Regions from separate parts of the Pseudoalteromonas sp. 78C3 genome, predicted to be linked through region 2. Evidence: predicted binding sites of a transcription regulator. Region 2 holds the regulator's gene; the other holds the start of a gene.
The links. The regulator FliA, encoded in region 2, starts transcription of late flagellar genes. The targets are predictions, from matches to a motif close to CTAAAGNTNNNNNNNNNNNNGCCGATA.
Positions count from the first base shown of each region.

Region 1: pomA (flagellar motor protein PomA) is a predicted target of FliA. The motif match lies at 3,513-3,539, and genes of this name have one in related genera.

Region 1 covers NZ_PJAV01000162.1:4,056-11,596, forward strand. Annotated here, with positions in the region: gene CXF76_RS14340 (hypothetical protein) at 1-329, opposite strand, end outside; partial or broken gene CXF76_RS14345 (toprim domain-containing protein) at 459-1,052, opposite strand; gene CXF76_RS14350 (hypothetical protein) at 1,123-1,611, opposite strand; gene CXF76_RS14355 (flagellar motor protein MotB) at 1,763-2,683, opposite strand; gene pomA (flagellar motor protein PomA) at 2,686-3,453, opposite strand; gene CXF76_RS14365 (exodeoxyribonuclease VII small subunit) at 3,775-4,017, shown strand; gene ispA ((2E,6E)-farnesyl diphosphate synthase) at 4,020-4,907, shown strand; gene dxs (1-deoxy-D-xylulose-5-phosphate synthase) at 5,013-6,875, shown strand; gene CXF76_RS14380 (ligand-binding sensor domain-containing diguanylate cyclase) at 6,949-7,541, opposite strand, start outside.
Region 2 covers NZ_PJAV01000128.1:17,350-24,890, forward strand. Annotated here, with positions in the region: gene flhA (flagellar biosynthesis protein FlhA) at 1-1,900, shown strand, start outside; gene flhF (flagellar biosynthesis protein FlhF) at 1,922-3,403, shown strand; gene CXF76_RS06715 (MinD/ParA family ATP-binding protein) at 3,396-4,256, shown strand; gene CXF76_RS06720 (RNA polymerase sigma factor FliA) at 4,283-4,993, shown strand; gene cheY (chemotaxis response regulator CheY) at 5,034-5,417, shown strand; gene CXF76_RS06730 (protein phosphatase CheZ) at 5,435-6,208, shown strand; gene CXF76_RS06735 (chemotaxis protein CheA) at 6,224-7,541, shown strand, end outside.

The DNA of each region.
Region 1 (7,541 bases), on a different contig from region 2:
TCATTAAAACCTTCATTTTCACAGAATAACCGTAGTATTTTTTTTAAATAATGAATAACTGAATATTTGTATGAAAGTGAGAAATTGAACTCGGTGTAAAGAAAAGCGGCAAAGTCAGAAAACATACTATTTAAATTTCGATTAAAATCTAAGTAACTTAAACGTTTGTCGTGACAATCTAAAAAGATCTCTAAAACAAAAATGACACTCTTAATTCTTAACTCATCTAGACCAGCATCCATACCTACAAAACCACGAAAAGATACCTTTAAGTTATCATCTATCACATTTGGGGATTGATAGTCCCGCAACTTAACTAAACTTATCATTAAAACCTCAATATGCTGAAAAATAAAATTGACACGTGTCAACTTACTTAAAAGCTACAAACCAAGCCATCCACTTGATATTTATAAATATAAAAGCAAATTGACACATTGAGATTAAAAGGAAAAAGCAACCCGTCCTACCGAAAGTACATTACCAAATCCTGCTTTTTGACCCGCTAATGTATATGCACGCGTTAAATTCATACCAAATAGCCAATCAGCACGAGAGCGTGCTAAAGCAGATACACTTAACGGAATAAAGTCTCGATTAGAGCGCATATTACTCAATGATTTTTTTACTGCCGATAAGTTTAAATCACTAATGAGTAAACGTTGTGTACTCTGCTTTTTAGCCTGACTTATTTTAGCTTCTTCAATTACTTGATCGACTAGTAGCTGGCCTTCACGGTCTGGATCGCCAGCGTGAATAAGTTGCGAAGCTTGTTTAATTAATTTTTTTAAAACAGTGAGCTGTTTACGTGTTTTGGTTTTAGCTTTTAGCTTCCATTGCTCAGGTATTATAGGCAAGTGTTCAAACTGCCACTTTTTAAAACGCTCATCATAGTCATCAGGTTCTGCTTGTTCTAGCAAATGCCCAATACACCACGATACACAATCGCCATTAGCGACTTCTATATAACCATCGTGTTTTTTATGTGGTTTTGGTAACGCATCAGCAATAGCGCGTCCAAGTGAAGGTTTTTCTGCAATGTAGAGTTTCATAGCTTGCTCATCACTGTTTATATAAACAGTAGTCTAGCACAGCTATTTTAAAGGAGGGAACTTTTTGTAACTATTGGCTAGCTGGGCTTTTTTTGTCTTTTGTTAAAATATAAATAAGCGGAAGATAACAAACAACAACGGTGCCTATATTAATAAATGGCAATAAGGTTTTATAAATGTATGTACTATAAGAAAGATCCCATAAATGGCGGTCGACTAATCTAAATAGCTGTAAAATTGGTGCCATAATAACAACCAATTGACCTAATACGCATTGCCACAAATAAACCTTATCTTTTAAACCCAGATATGCGATGAGTGCCATCCAAGCAATATCATTAAGGGCCCAAACAAGGTATCGATAAACATAAATCCCATTATCAAACTCTTTCAAGTAAGGATGAATAATGGTTCCATATAAAAAAAAAGCGGCTGTAATTAAAGCGAAACGCAGGGCCAAATAATCTTTTCTAAAATAAAAAATGAAAATAGCAGGGCTTAAAATAAACACCCAACTAGTATCTAATATCAATATAGTCTTTAAAAACCATTCAGGCATTAGAGTTAATCAAGTTTTTTTTCATCATCGTCATTACCACCGCCATTTCCTGGCATATGACTAAACTTATCGACCTTTTTCATAAACTATTCCGTTACATTTGTTAAAGAAAGCATACTTTATGATAAATAAGTGTGTTTGCCAATAAAAGTTATCTTACATCTATAGGAGCTGACTCTTTTGCTTTACCTTGTAATATAGATATTTCTACTCGGCGATTCCTGCGGCGATCTTCATCGGTGTCATTCGGTACAAGTGGTCGTGTTTCAGCTCGACCAACCACCATCATTCGCGTTTTATCAAATCCTTGGACTTTTTGCAGTTCACTTGCAACGGCTACAGCACGCTTTGATGATAGGTCCCAATTATTAATATATAACTCATTTGATACCTGAAAATCATCTGTATGGCCAGATACTGTTATTTCACCGGGTACATCTTTTAACAGCACACCGATATCTTGAATTATAGGTTTAAACTTAGGTTGTAAAAATGCACTACCTGAAGGAAATGAACCATTCTCTCTAATGCGAATAATTATTTGCTGCCCTAAAGACTCAAGCTCAATTGCGCCATCGATTATTTGCTTTTCAAGCTGCTGCGCTATCTTTTTAACAAGCTCGTTAGTTTGCTCCTGATCGGCTGCTGAAGTTGCTTGCTCAGAAGATTCTTCTTGTGAGGTACTACGAGATTCACCACCGCGTTTATCCCCGCGCTGTTCTTGCCTGCCGCCTGCTGAACTTTCATCGCCAGCCTGAAACTCTAACATTTGTTGAGTCATTTCGACTGTTTGCTGCTGAATGGTTTCTATTGGGGTTGGCTCTGGTTTGCCTGGGGTAAACTCCATGGCAATAACAGAGGTACCTTTAGGGATGTCTTTTACTTCAATTTTATTCTGCACACCAAAAGCAAACTTCATAGAGCCCGCAATTTGTTTAAACTTAAGTACATCCATTTCTGAAAACGCGAGCAAGAGTACAAAAAAGCACATTAACAGTGACATTAAATCGGCAAACGTTCCCATCCATGCAGGTAGACCTGGTGGTGGGCATTTGCACTCTTGATCAGACATAGTTACTCCTCGGTATCTACTTTGCGTTTAGATTCAGCTAAGTAATTTTTCAAAATACCTTCGATTACTTTTGGATTCTGACCATCTTGTATACCTAAAATAGCATCCAAAATTAAACGCTGATTCATCGCTTCCTCGTCTTTACGCAGTTCGAGTTTTACCTGAATAGGAATTGCCACAACATTGGCTAAAAACGCGCCATATAAAGTTGTTAATAGTGCTACTGCCATTGCCGGACCAATTGCCTTTGGGTCATCCATGTTAGACAACATTGCAACCAAACCAATTAGAGTACCAATCATACCCATTGCAGGCCCTATATCAGCTAACGACTTAAATAAACCCGCGCCCAATTCATGGCGAGTCGTGGTTAGAGAAATATCTTTTTGAAGTGTAGCGCGAACTACATCTGCGTCGTGGCCATCAACGAGCATATCGACGCCTTTGCGCATAAAGGGGTTTGGAATTTCAGCTTCTTCGAGTGCTAAAAAACCGCCTTTACGAGCTGAATCCGCAAGTTCTACTGCTTTTTCGATAAGTATTTCTGGCGTTTCGATTTTAAACATAAACGCTTTAGCAACAACTTTACCTATCCCCAAAAATTGCGACATGGTGAAGTTTGATAAAACAATAAAGAGTGAACCACCAAATACAATAACCACAGACGGGGTATTGTAAAACATAGCCATTTCACCGCTACTACTCATAAACATAGACATGACAATTAAGCCAATTGCGCCTAGGATCCCGATTATGGTTGCTAAATCCACATTTCCTCCAGAAGTTTCATGCTTAATGGCCTTATCATAAACTTTTATTATTAACTGCTTATCGGCAACATATTGAATTGCTTAAGCCATTTTTATAAATAAACATAAAAAGCAGCCTTTAGCACTATCTTAGATCAAGTTATAAGGGCTACCTAATTATCAATTGATTTATTAAACCAACAGACCGCTATTAAGGCTTTATTAATGCACTTGAAATATAATTTAACGTTATAAAGGTAAAAAACCAATATCATCCTTTGACCTAGTTTAGCATTCCCCCTAAAATTGACCCCTAAATTTATTATGTAAGCTGAAATAAAGATGGCGACTAAAAAACCTGAAAACTTAAGTTTCGAACAAGCACTAGAAGAATTATCTACAATCGTTAGTGACATGGAACAAGGTGACTTATCGCTTGAGCAATCGTTAAAGCAATTTGAGCGTGGAATTGCATTAGCAAGTGCTTCATCAGGGAAATTACAGCAAGCAGAACAAAAAGTATCAATTTTGATGGGGAATGGCGAAAAGTCAGTACTTACAAATTTTGATAATGATATGGAATAGCTGTGAGCATAAAAAATCATATTGAACGTGCTCAAAAAGATGTAGTAGCGACCTTACAACAGCATTTTAACCAGCCTCTCGATACAGAAGAAACGGTAAAGAACGCCACCCAGTATGGATTATTTAATGGCGGTAAAAGATTACGTCCATTTTTAGTTTATGCCACAGGTAAAATGCTCGGCGCAAACCATCAAGACTTAAACGTACTTGCTGCTGCAATTGAGTGTATTCATAGCTATTCGTTAGTCCATGATGACTTACCAGCAATGGACGACGACGACTTACGCCGCGGACGCCCTACTTGTCATATAGAGTTTGGCGAGGCAAATGCAATTTTAGCCGGTGATGCTCTTCAAACTCTTGCTTTTGAGCTTATTGCGAATCACAAATTTGAATGCTCATCGCAAACACAAGTAAAAATGATTGCTACACTTGCCCACGCATCAGGCCTTCAGGGTATGGTTGGCGGACAAGGCCTTGATATAGCAGCAACTGATAAAGTAATTACCGTACAAGAGCTTGAGCGAATACATAAGCTAAAAACCGGGGCTCTAATTAATTGCGCAATTACACTTGGTGCACTGTGCAGTGAAAAGGCTGATCAACAAACCTTAGAAAATTTAAGTGTTTTTGGGTATGCTATAGGGCTAGCATTTCAAGTACACGACGACATTTTAGATGTTGAAGGCGATACAGTTATTTTAGGAAAGCCACAAGGCTCCGATATTGCCGCGAATAAAGCGACATATCCGGCGTTATTAGGTATGCTAGGCGCTAAAGAAATGGCGCAGAATTTAATACAACAAGCCCATGAAGCGTTAGCAAATATAGATGCTGACACAACACTTCTTGCGTCGCTAGCAAATTACCTAATTGAGCGTGACCACTAATTTTTGCTCATACGTATTGCAATTAGCACTGACATTATTACTCAACATTAATTATTCGTAAAAGCTTTGAATTAATTAATGTTAGCGAAGGATATATATAAAACCATGACACTTGATAGTAGCAAGTATCCATTACTTAATTTGGTTGACGAGCCAGCCCAATTGCGTGACTTAGCGCAAGACAAACTCCCTGCATTTAGCAATGAGCTGCGCGATTATTTACTCAACTCAGTATCGCAAAGTAGCGGTCATCTAGCGTCTGGTTTAGGGACGGTTGAACTAACCGTTGCGCTGCATTATGTTTATAACACTCCAGACGATCGCCTAGTTTGGGATGTGGGTCATCAAGCTTATCCGCATAAAATTCTTACTGGTCGTCGCGAGCAAATGCACACTATTCGCCAAAAAGACGGTTTGCACCCTTTTCCTTTTCGCGATGAAAGCCAATACGATACGTTTAGCGTAGGCCATTCAAGCACCTCTATTTCGGCTGCTTTAGGTATGTCTATTGCTGCACAAAAAGAAGGTAAAGGTCGAAAGTCTGTAGCCATTATTGGTGACGGAGCTATAACCGCAGGCATGGCATTTGAAGCGATGAATCATTTAGGTGATGTAAAATCAGACATGCTTATTATTTTAAATGATAACGAAATGTCGATTTCTGAAAATGTTGGCGCATTAACAAATCACTTTGCTCGAATTTTATCAGGTAGCTTTTATACTAACATTCGTGAAGGTAGTAAAAAGTTACTCTCAGGGGTGCCTCCGGTAAAGCAACTTGCCAGTAAAATGGAAGAGCACATTAAAGGCATGATGATCCCAGGTACCTTCTTTGAAGAATTAGGCCTAAATTACATTGGTCCCATTGATGGTCACGATGTAAACATGCTTGTAGATACATTACGTAATATGCGTAATTTAAAAGGCCCACAGCTTTTACATATAAAAACCCAAAAAGGTAAGGGCTACAAACCGGCTGAAGCCGATCCTATTGGCTACCATGGTGTACCAAAATTCGATCCGAGCACAACTAGCCTACCTAAATCTAAACCTAGTGCTGCTACTTTTTCAAAAGTATTCGGCGATTGGTTATGTGATATGGCCGAACAAGACAGCAAGTTAATGGCTATCACGCCTGCAATGCGCGAAGGTTCAGGCATGGTACGTTTTTCTAAAGAGCATCCAGATCAATACTTTGATGTAGCTATTGCTGAGCAGCATGCCGTTACTTTAGCTGCTGGTTTTGCATGTGAAGGTTTAAAACCTGTTGTTGCTATTTACTCGAGCTTTTTACAACGTGCGTATGACCAATTAATACATGATGTTGCACTGCAAAACTTACCTGTATTATTTGCCATTGACCGCGCTGGTATTGTGGGAGCCGATGGTGAAACTCACCAAGGTGCGTACGATTTAAGCTTTATGCGCTGCATTCCAAATATGGTAATTATGGCACCAAGCGATACCAACGAGTGCCGTCAAATGCTATACACCGGTTATAAAGCAAACTGCCCTGTTGCAGTTCGTTATCCTCGAGGTAGTGCAGGTACTGCAGACATTGAAAGCACTATGCAACTGCTTGAAATAGGCAAGGCAGATACAATTAAGAAAGGCAGTAAAATTGCCATTTTATCGTTCGGTACATTACTTGAAAATGCACAGCTTGCTGCAGATGAATTAGATGCAACGCTTGTTAATATGCGTTTTATTAAACCACTTGATACTGCACTTTTAAATGAGCTTGCAACTAGCCACGATGTAATTGTTACGCTTGAAGATAATGCGATTGCTGGCGGTGCCGGCTCTGCAGTTAACGAATTCTTAGCAACGCAAAAAGCTGATATTAATATCCTTAACTTAGGTATTCCTGATGAGTTTATTAAACACGGCACCCAAGATGAAATGCACGATGAAATGGGATTAGGCGAGCAAGGAATATTAACCGCTATTAAAGCGTTTATTAATTAACTTCCTATACATTTAAAGTTGAGCATATTAAAAAAGGAGCCTAGGCTCCTTTTTTAATATCAAATATTGCTGATCAGCGCATCCACACTTTAATATCAGCTAGGCCATTGCTTTGTAAAATACCTAATTGTTGATCAACGTTAGAATTTTGTTCAAACTCAAATGCATCAAGCTGATCATCAAACGTAATAGTTGCAACACCATCACCACCGCGCTTTTTAACTTGGTGTAGTGAAATATCTGCTAGGTTAATAGATGTCTCCCAGCTAATTACCTGCCCACCCAAAAGTGGTAATGGATAAAATGACCAACCAATTGATGCCGTGATATTAGTTGTTTTTCCATTTGGCAATTGGAATGAATTAGCCGCTATTACTTTACAAAGATCTGAAGCATAGCTGTCTATTTTATTGCATTTAAAATCACGTAATAATAGTAAAAACTCATCACCACTCCAACGTGCCACATAGTCAGAACCCTGCGTACGCGAATTTAATAATGCAGCCATTTGCTGTAAGCAGCTATCACCTGCAATTGGGCCATAGGCATCATTAATACGGCTGAAATTATCAAAGTTAATAATTACCAGCACCAGTGACTTGCCTTGTGCCTGCAGCGATTGTGAATTACGTTGAAAGTGTTCAATATCTTTAGGGAGTTGATCAA
Region 2 (7,541 bases):
TATATTCCCCTCTGTATTACTAATCGCTACGATTATGCGCTTAGCGCTTAATGTTGCCAGCACTCGAGTTGTATTACTTGAAGGTCATAATGGTGGTGATTCTGCCGGCAAGGTAATTGAAGCGTTTGGCTCAGTTGTTATTGGTGGTAACTACGCTGTTGGTTTGGTCGTATTTTTAATCCTGATCATTATTAACTTTGTGGTAATTACTAAAGGTGCTGGGCGTATATCTGAGGTATCTGCACGTTTCACCCTTGATGCAATGCCGGGTAAACAAATGGCAATTGACGCCGATTTAAACGCAGGCTTTATCAGCGCAGAGCAAGCGCGTGACCGCCGCGAGGAAGTAACTCGCGAAGCCGATTTTTACGGCTCAATGGATGGTGCGAGTAAATTTGTAAAAGGCGATGCCATTGCAGGTATTGTTATATTAATCATAAATATTGTTGGTGGTTTATTTGTCGGTATGATTCAGCATAATTTGAGTTTTGGCAACGCAATGGAAGTATATACATTACTTACCATTGGCGATGGCTTAGTTGCTCAACTCCCTTCTTTACTGCTTTCAATTGGTACCGCGATTGTTGTAACACGTCAAAATGAGTCGCTCAATATGGGTGACCAATTTAAGAAACAACTAGGTAACGAAAAATCACTCTTTATTGCTTCAGGTATTTTGATCATCATGGGGTTAGTGCCTGGTATGCCGCATTTTGCTTTTTTAAGTTTAGGTGCGTTACTGGGTTATTTAGCTTACTACACACAGCAAACTAAGTTAAAAGCCGCTGCAGCAGAGGCCGAAGAAGCCGCCAGTGGCGGAAGTGCTGCAACAGGTATTGCCAATAAACAAGAGCAAAAAGAACTTGGTTGGGATGATGTTCAACAGGTTGACGTAATTGGCTTAGAAGTAGGCTATAGATTAATTCCTTTGGTAGATCAATCTCAAGGTGGTGAGCTACTTAATCGTATTAAAGGTGTACGTAAAAAGCTTTCTCAAGAACTTGGTTTTTTAGTACCACCTGTTCATATTCGCGATAATTTAGAGCTTGACCCTAATGCTTACAGAATAACGCTAATGGGTGTTTCAACCGGTGAAAGCGAACTTAAACATGGTGACGAGCTAGCGATTAACCCAGGGCAAGTATTTGGCCCAATTAAAGGGGTTGAAACTAAAGATCCTGCGTTTGGCCTTGATGCAGTATGGATCAAGCCAGATCAAAAAGATGAAGCGCAATCACTAGGTTATACCGTTGTAGATTCAGCCACGGTAGTTGCCACTCATATTAGCCAGTTATTAACTAACAGCGCGGCGTTGCTACTAGGGCATGAAGAAGTCCAAAACCTGCTTGATATGCTCGCTAAAAGCCACCCTCGCTTAGTAGAAGGGCTAGTACCAGATGTGTTGCCATTAACTGCAATTGTAAAAGTACTGCAAAATTTATTGAATGAAGGTGTAGCTATTCGCGATATGCGCTCAATTGTTCAAACCCTTGTTGAGTATGGCCCGCGTAGCCAAGACCCTGATGTATTAACGGCTGCAGTGCGTATTTCTCTGCGTAGGTTAATTGTTCAAGATGCGGTTGGTATGTCATCAGAAATCCCTGTCATAACCTTGGCACCTGAGTTGGAACAGATGTTGCATCAGTCATTACAAAATGCAGGCGATGAAGGTGCCGGTATTGAGCCTGGACTTGCAGAGCGACTTCAAGTGTCATTGACACAAGCGCATCAAAATCAAGAAATGGCCGGTGAACCTTCTATATTGCTAACGTCAGGAATGTTACGCACTGTGTTATCTCGTTTTGTTAAGTACACCATTCCAGGATTGAGAGTGATGTCTTATCAAGAGGTACCAGACGAAAGACAGATCAAGATTGTTAGCTCTGTAGGCCAACAATAAGATTTTAACAGGGGTTGAATCATGAAAATTAAACGTTTTTTTGCTAAAGATATGCGCACAGCACTTAAAGAAGTTAAAGATGAGTTAGGTGTTGATGCGGTTATTATGTCAAATAAGAAGCTGGCTAACGGTGTAGAAATTGTAGCGGCAGTTGATTATGACAAAGCAGCCCCTAAAGTAGCAGCGCAACCACAACGTACTGCAGAACCGCGCGCTCAAGCACCACAGCAAAGCATGCATAATTTTGTAAAACCAGAGCCTCAGCGTGCCAAACCAGAGCCGCAAGCAAAAGTGGCTGACAGCCTACAGGCTTTATTAGAGCGCCAATCACCGCGTCCTCGCTCCCCTGAACTTGCATCAATGTTTTCACAATCAGGTATTGATACTACCGATAACTATCAAGAACCAGCTATGGAACAGCGTACTAAAAATATGTTTGCTCCTGAAAATGCAGCGCCAGTTCGTCCACAAACTCAAGCGGATAGCTTAGGTTTTGATGATTTAGACAGCGACTTTGATGATTTAGATAGTCCAGTAACTGCTCGCCAACAAACACCCAATAATGAAAGCGAAGAAATGACAACAATGCGTGAAGAAATGAACGCAATTCGTCAATTACTTGAGCATCAAGTATCAGGCTTAATGCAGCAAGATATGGCGCGTCGCGATCCAACACGCGCTTGCATGGTTGACCGCTTAGTCGGTATGGGTATTGATAAAGAAGTAGCGCAACAAATGGCATGTTTTGTACCTGATGATGTATCTCGTAAGCAAGGCTGGAAAGCGTTGTTAACGATGGTCGAAGATCAAATGCAAACAACCAATAATGAAATACTTCGCCAAGGTGGTGTATATGCGTTAGTGGGTCCAACAGGTGTTGGTAAAACAACAACAGTTGCTAAGCTTGCAGCGTTAGGTGCACAAAAATATGGCGCTGATAAAGTGGCCTTAATAACCACTGATACATACAGAATTGGTGCTTATGAACAGCTTGCTACTTACGGCCGTATTATTGGTTGTGGTGTAAAGCAAGTTAAAGATGCTAATGAATTAGCTGAAGTTTTATATCATTTACGAAATAAACGTCTAGTATTAATTGATACAGCAGGTATGAGTCAGCGAGATTTACGTTTGACTGAGCAGTTAAACACGTTAATGCGTAACCAACGTGTGGATATTCGCAGCTACTTAGTACTAAGCGCGACGGCACAAATTAATGTATTACAAGAAACAGTACGTCACTTTAAAAAAGTACAGTTAAGTGGTTGTATTTTCACTAAGTTAGATGAATCATTAAGTTTGGGTGAGATTATTAGTATTGCGATTCAAAATCGCCTCCCAATAGGGTATCTTACTAACGGTCAACGAGTGCCAGAAGATATTCGTGTTGCAAATGCTGAGAAACTAGTGAAAAAGGCTGAGCAATTATATTTAAAAAGAACAAAAGCACAACATTCAAGGCACCAAGCAGTGGCGCCAAGTACAGTAGGGATGTATGATTAACACAGTATTAGATCAAGCAAGCGGCCTGCGCAAAATGAGTCAAAACAATAACAACGGCGTAAAAGTTATCGCTGTAACCGGTGGTAAAGGTGGGGTAGGGAAAACAAATGTTTCTCTAAATACCGCTATTGCACTAGGGCAACAAGGTAATAGAGTATTAGTGCTGGATGCTGACTTAGGTTTAGCAAACTGTGATGTGATGCTTGGTTTACGTGTAGAGCGCAATTTATCACACGTTTTGTCAGGTGAATGTGAGCTTGACGAGATTTTAGTTGAAGGCCCTGCTGGTATTAAAATTGTACCCGCTACATCGGGCTCGCAAAGTATGGTTGAACTATCGCCATCTGAGCATGCCGGGCTAATTCGTGCATTTAGCGAATTGAATACCGAATTTGATATTTTAATTGTAGATACAGCCGCTGGTATTTCAGACATGGTGCTAAGCTTCTCACGAGCAGCACAAGATGTAATGGTTGTAGTGTGCGATGAACCAACATCAATAACCGATGCTTACGCACTTATTAAAGTATTAAGCCGCGAGCACGGTGTTTATAAGTTCAAAATTGTTGCCAATATGGTCCGCAGTATGCGTGAAGGCACTGAATTATTTGCAAAACTATCTAAAGTTACCGATCGCTTTTTAGATGTTTCAATGGAGCTAGTAGCAACGGTTCCTTATGACGAAAATATGCGCAAAGCAACACGTCGCCAAAAGGTGATTGTTGAGCTCTTTCCAAGTTCGCCAGCCGCTCTCGCGTTTAAAGCGCTGGCGACAAAAGCAGTTAAATGGCCAATACCAAATCAACCATCTGGGCATTTAGAGTTTTTCATTGAGAAACTAGTAAACGGCTAATTATGACAACATTGGTGAATAGAGCTATGGGATATCAATCAACACAAAACTTAAATGTGATTGTTGAGAAACATGCATCACTTGTCAAAAAAGTGGCATGTCATCTAATTGCTCGATTACCACCTAGCGTTCAGCTTGATGATTTAATTCAATCAGGAATGATAGGTTTAATAGAAGCTTCAAAAAACTTTGATGCAACAAAAGGCGCAAGCTTTGAAACCTTTGCCGGTATTCGTATTCGCGGGGCTATGCTTGATGAAATGCGCCGTGGTGATTGGGCTCCTCGTTCAGTACACCGTAAAAGCCGACAAGTTGCAGAGGCAATTACTGGGCTCGAAAGCAGTCTGAATCGCGAACCAACAGATACAGAAGTTGCTGAAAAACTTGAAATTTCACTCAATGAGTACCATCATATTTTAAATGATGTTAATACCAGTAAAGTATTAGGCATAGAAGACCTTGGTGTAGATGAGGATGTTATTACTCCCGTAGGCCAAGATTTAGCGCTAGACAAACCTTTTAATAATGTTAAAAATGATCGGTTTAATGAGTCTTTGCTAAATGCAATAAAGTCATTACCAGAGCGTGATGCGATGGTACTTTCTTTATACTATAACGATGAAATGAATTTAAAAGAAATAGGACATATACTCGATGTAAGCGAATCGCGTGTAAGTCAGATACATGGTCAGGCGATGATTAAGCTTAAAGCTAAAATCAATGACTGGATAAACTAGTAGTAAGTAAACTAAGGTTAATACCTCACTGGGGGATGTTTTGGATAAAAACATGAAAATTCTTGTAGTTGATGATTTTTCAACGATGAGACGAATTATAAAAAACCTATTACGTGACTTAGGTTTCACTAACGTTCAAGAAGCTGATGACGGGTCTACAGCTTTGCCTATGTTACAAAATCAAGTGTTTGATTTTGTGGTTACAGATTGGAATATGCCGGGAATGCAAGGTATTGACCTTTTAAGAGCAATTCGTGCAGATGATAAGTTAAAACATATCCCTGTACTGATGGTAACGGCAGAGGCTAAAAAAGAACAAATAATAGCTGCAGCACAAGCTGGCGTTAATGGTTATATTGTTAAGCCATTTACGGCTGGAACATTAAAAACTAAATTAGAAAAAGTATTTGAACGCTTAGGCTAATGATGGGGGAGAGGCTTATGTCAGCACCAGCTGCGCCTCAAATAACGTTAGAACAAGCTCGTCAACTCGTCATTTATTTAGAAAACGATGAGCAAGATAAAGCTAATCAGTTGATTTTAGAGACAGCTTCGCAAGAGCAGTCTAAATTATTTGCTGAAGTTGGGAAGTTGACTCGTCAACTGCACGAAGCACTTAAAAGCTTTGAGCTTGATACTCGCTTAACTAACATAACGACAGATGCGATTCCAGATGCTAAAAAGCGGCTTAATTATGTTATAGAAATGACAGAAAATGCGGCTAATAAAACAATGGATGCTGTTGAGGCTAGTTTACCTATAGCTCAGCAACTTGCAGATGAAATATCTCATATCAAACCGACATGGGATCGTTTAATGAGCCGGGAGATTGAGCTTGGTGAGTTTAAACAACTTTGCCATAGTATCGATAAGTTTATGAATAACTCTCATCATAAAACGGATGAGCTTCAAAGCTTAATGACAAATGTACTAATGGCTCAAGACTATCAAGACTTAACAGGTCAAGTTATTCGCCGTGTTATAGAACTTGTTAGAGAAGTAGAAGAAAGCTTACTTCATCTTTTAACAGCGTTTGCTGAACAAGATGACAGTGACAACACAGCGAATAAAGTAGAACAACAAAAAATAAAAGAACCAGTTGCCACACAAACTTTAGCAGGTCCTGAAGGCCCTATTATTGATAAAGAATCGCGTAATGATGTTGTGTCTGATCAAGATGAAGTCGATGATCTTTTATCAAGTTTGGGCTTCTAAGAGGAGAGTAACTGCATGTTTGAAGTCGATGAAGATATTTTACAAGACTTTCTTGTAGAGGCAGGAGAAATCCTAGAGCTTTTATCTGAACAGTTAGTTGAACTGGAAAATAATCCAGAAGATACCGAGTTACTAAATGCCATATTTAGAGGCTTTCACACTGTAAAAGGTGGTGCAGGCTTTTTAGCTATGACAGAACTTGTTGATGCTTGCCACGGCGCTGAAAACGTATTTGATTTACTACGTCAAGGCGTGCGAACGGTCAATTCAGAGTTAATGGATGTTATTTTACAAGCGCTCGACACCATTAATGAAATGTTCGCGACTATCCAAAATAGGGATAAGCCAGAACCAGCAGATCCTGAGTTACTTCAAACCCTCCACATTTTGGGCCTACCTCCAACAGAAGCCGAGCTTAACGGAGTCGCTTCAGAAACTGACGTTGAACAACCTCTTGATGAAGTAGTTGATACGCCAATAGCTGATGAGGAAGATCCATTTGCATTTGATGAAATGTTTAGCGGAACTCCTTCGGTTAGTGATGCTGAAATAAACGAAATCACTGAAGATGAATTTGAAAACTTACTTGATGAACTACACGGTAAAGGACAAGGTCCTGCAGTTGAAAAGCCAGTAGCAAGTAGTAGTGATTTTAATGGTGATATTACTGATGATGAATTTGACAGCTTATTAGACGAGTTACATGGAGTTGGCAGTTTTGGTGAGGTTGCGAGTAAAGCACCTGAGCAAAGTAGTGCAGTTAAAGCACCTGTAGAACCAGCTAAACCAGCGTCAAATACTGCTAATTCATCAGATGATGAAATTAGTGATGATGAATTTGAAGCGCTTCTTGATGAACTTCATGGTAAAGGCACTGCACCTAAATCAATAGAAAGCACTCCAGCTGTGAAACAGCCCAATATCCCAGCTAAACCAGCTGCAAAAGCGAGTGTGCCTGTAAAAAAACCAGAACCTGTAAAAGCACCCGCTTCTAAACCGGTAGAAAAACCGGTTGCTAAAGCAGCGCCAGCAACGCCTAAAAAATCAGCGCCACCAGCAGCAGAGACGACAGTTCGCGTAGATACAAAACGACTTGACCAAATTATGAATATGGTTGGTGAGTTAGTACTTGTGCGAAATCGTTTGGTTAGTTTAGCGACTAACTCAGACAGTGAAGCAATGGGTAAAGCAATCTCTAACTTAGATGTAGTGACTGCTGATATTCAAGGCGCGGTTATGCAAACGCGAATGCAACCAATTAAAAAGGTATTTGGTCGTTTCCCTCGCGTAGTACGCGATTTAGCACGCAGCTTAAACAAAGACATTGACTTAC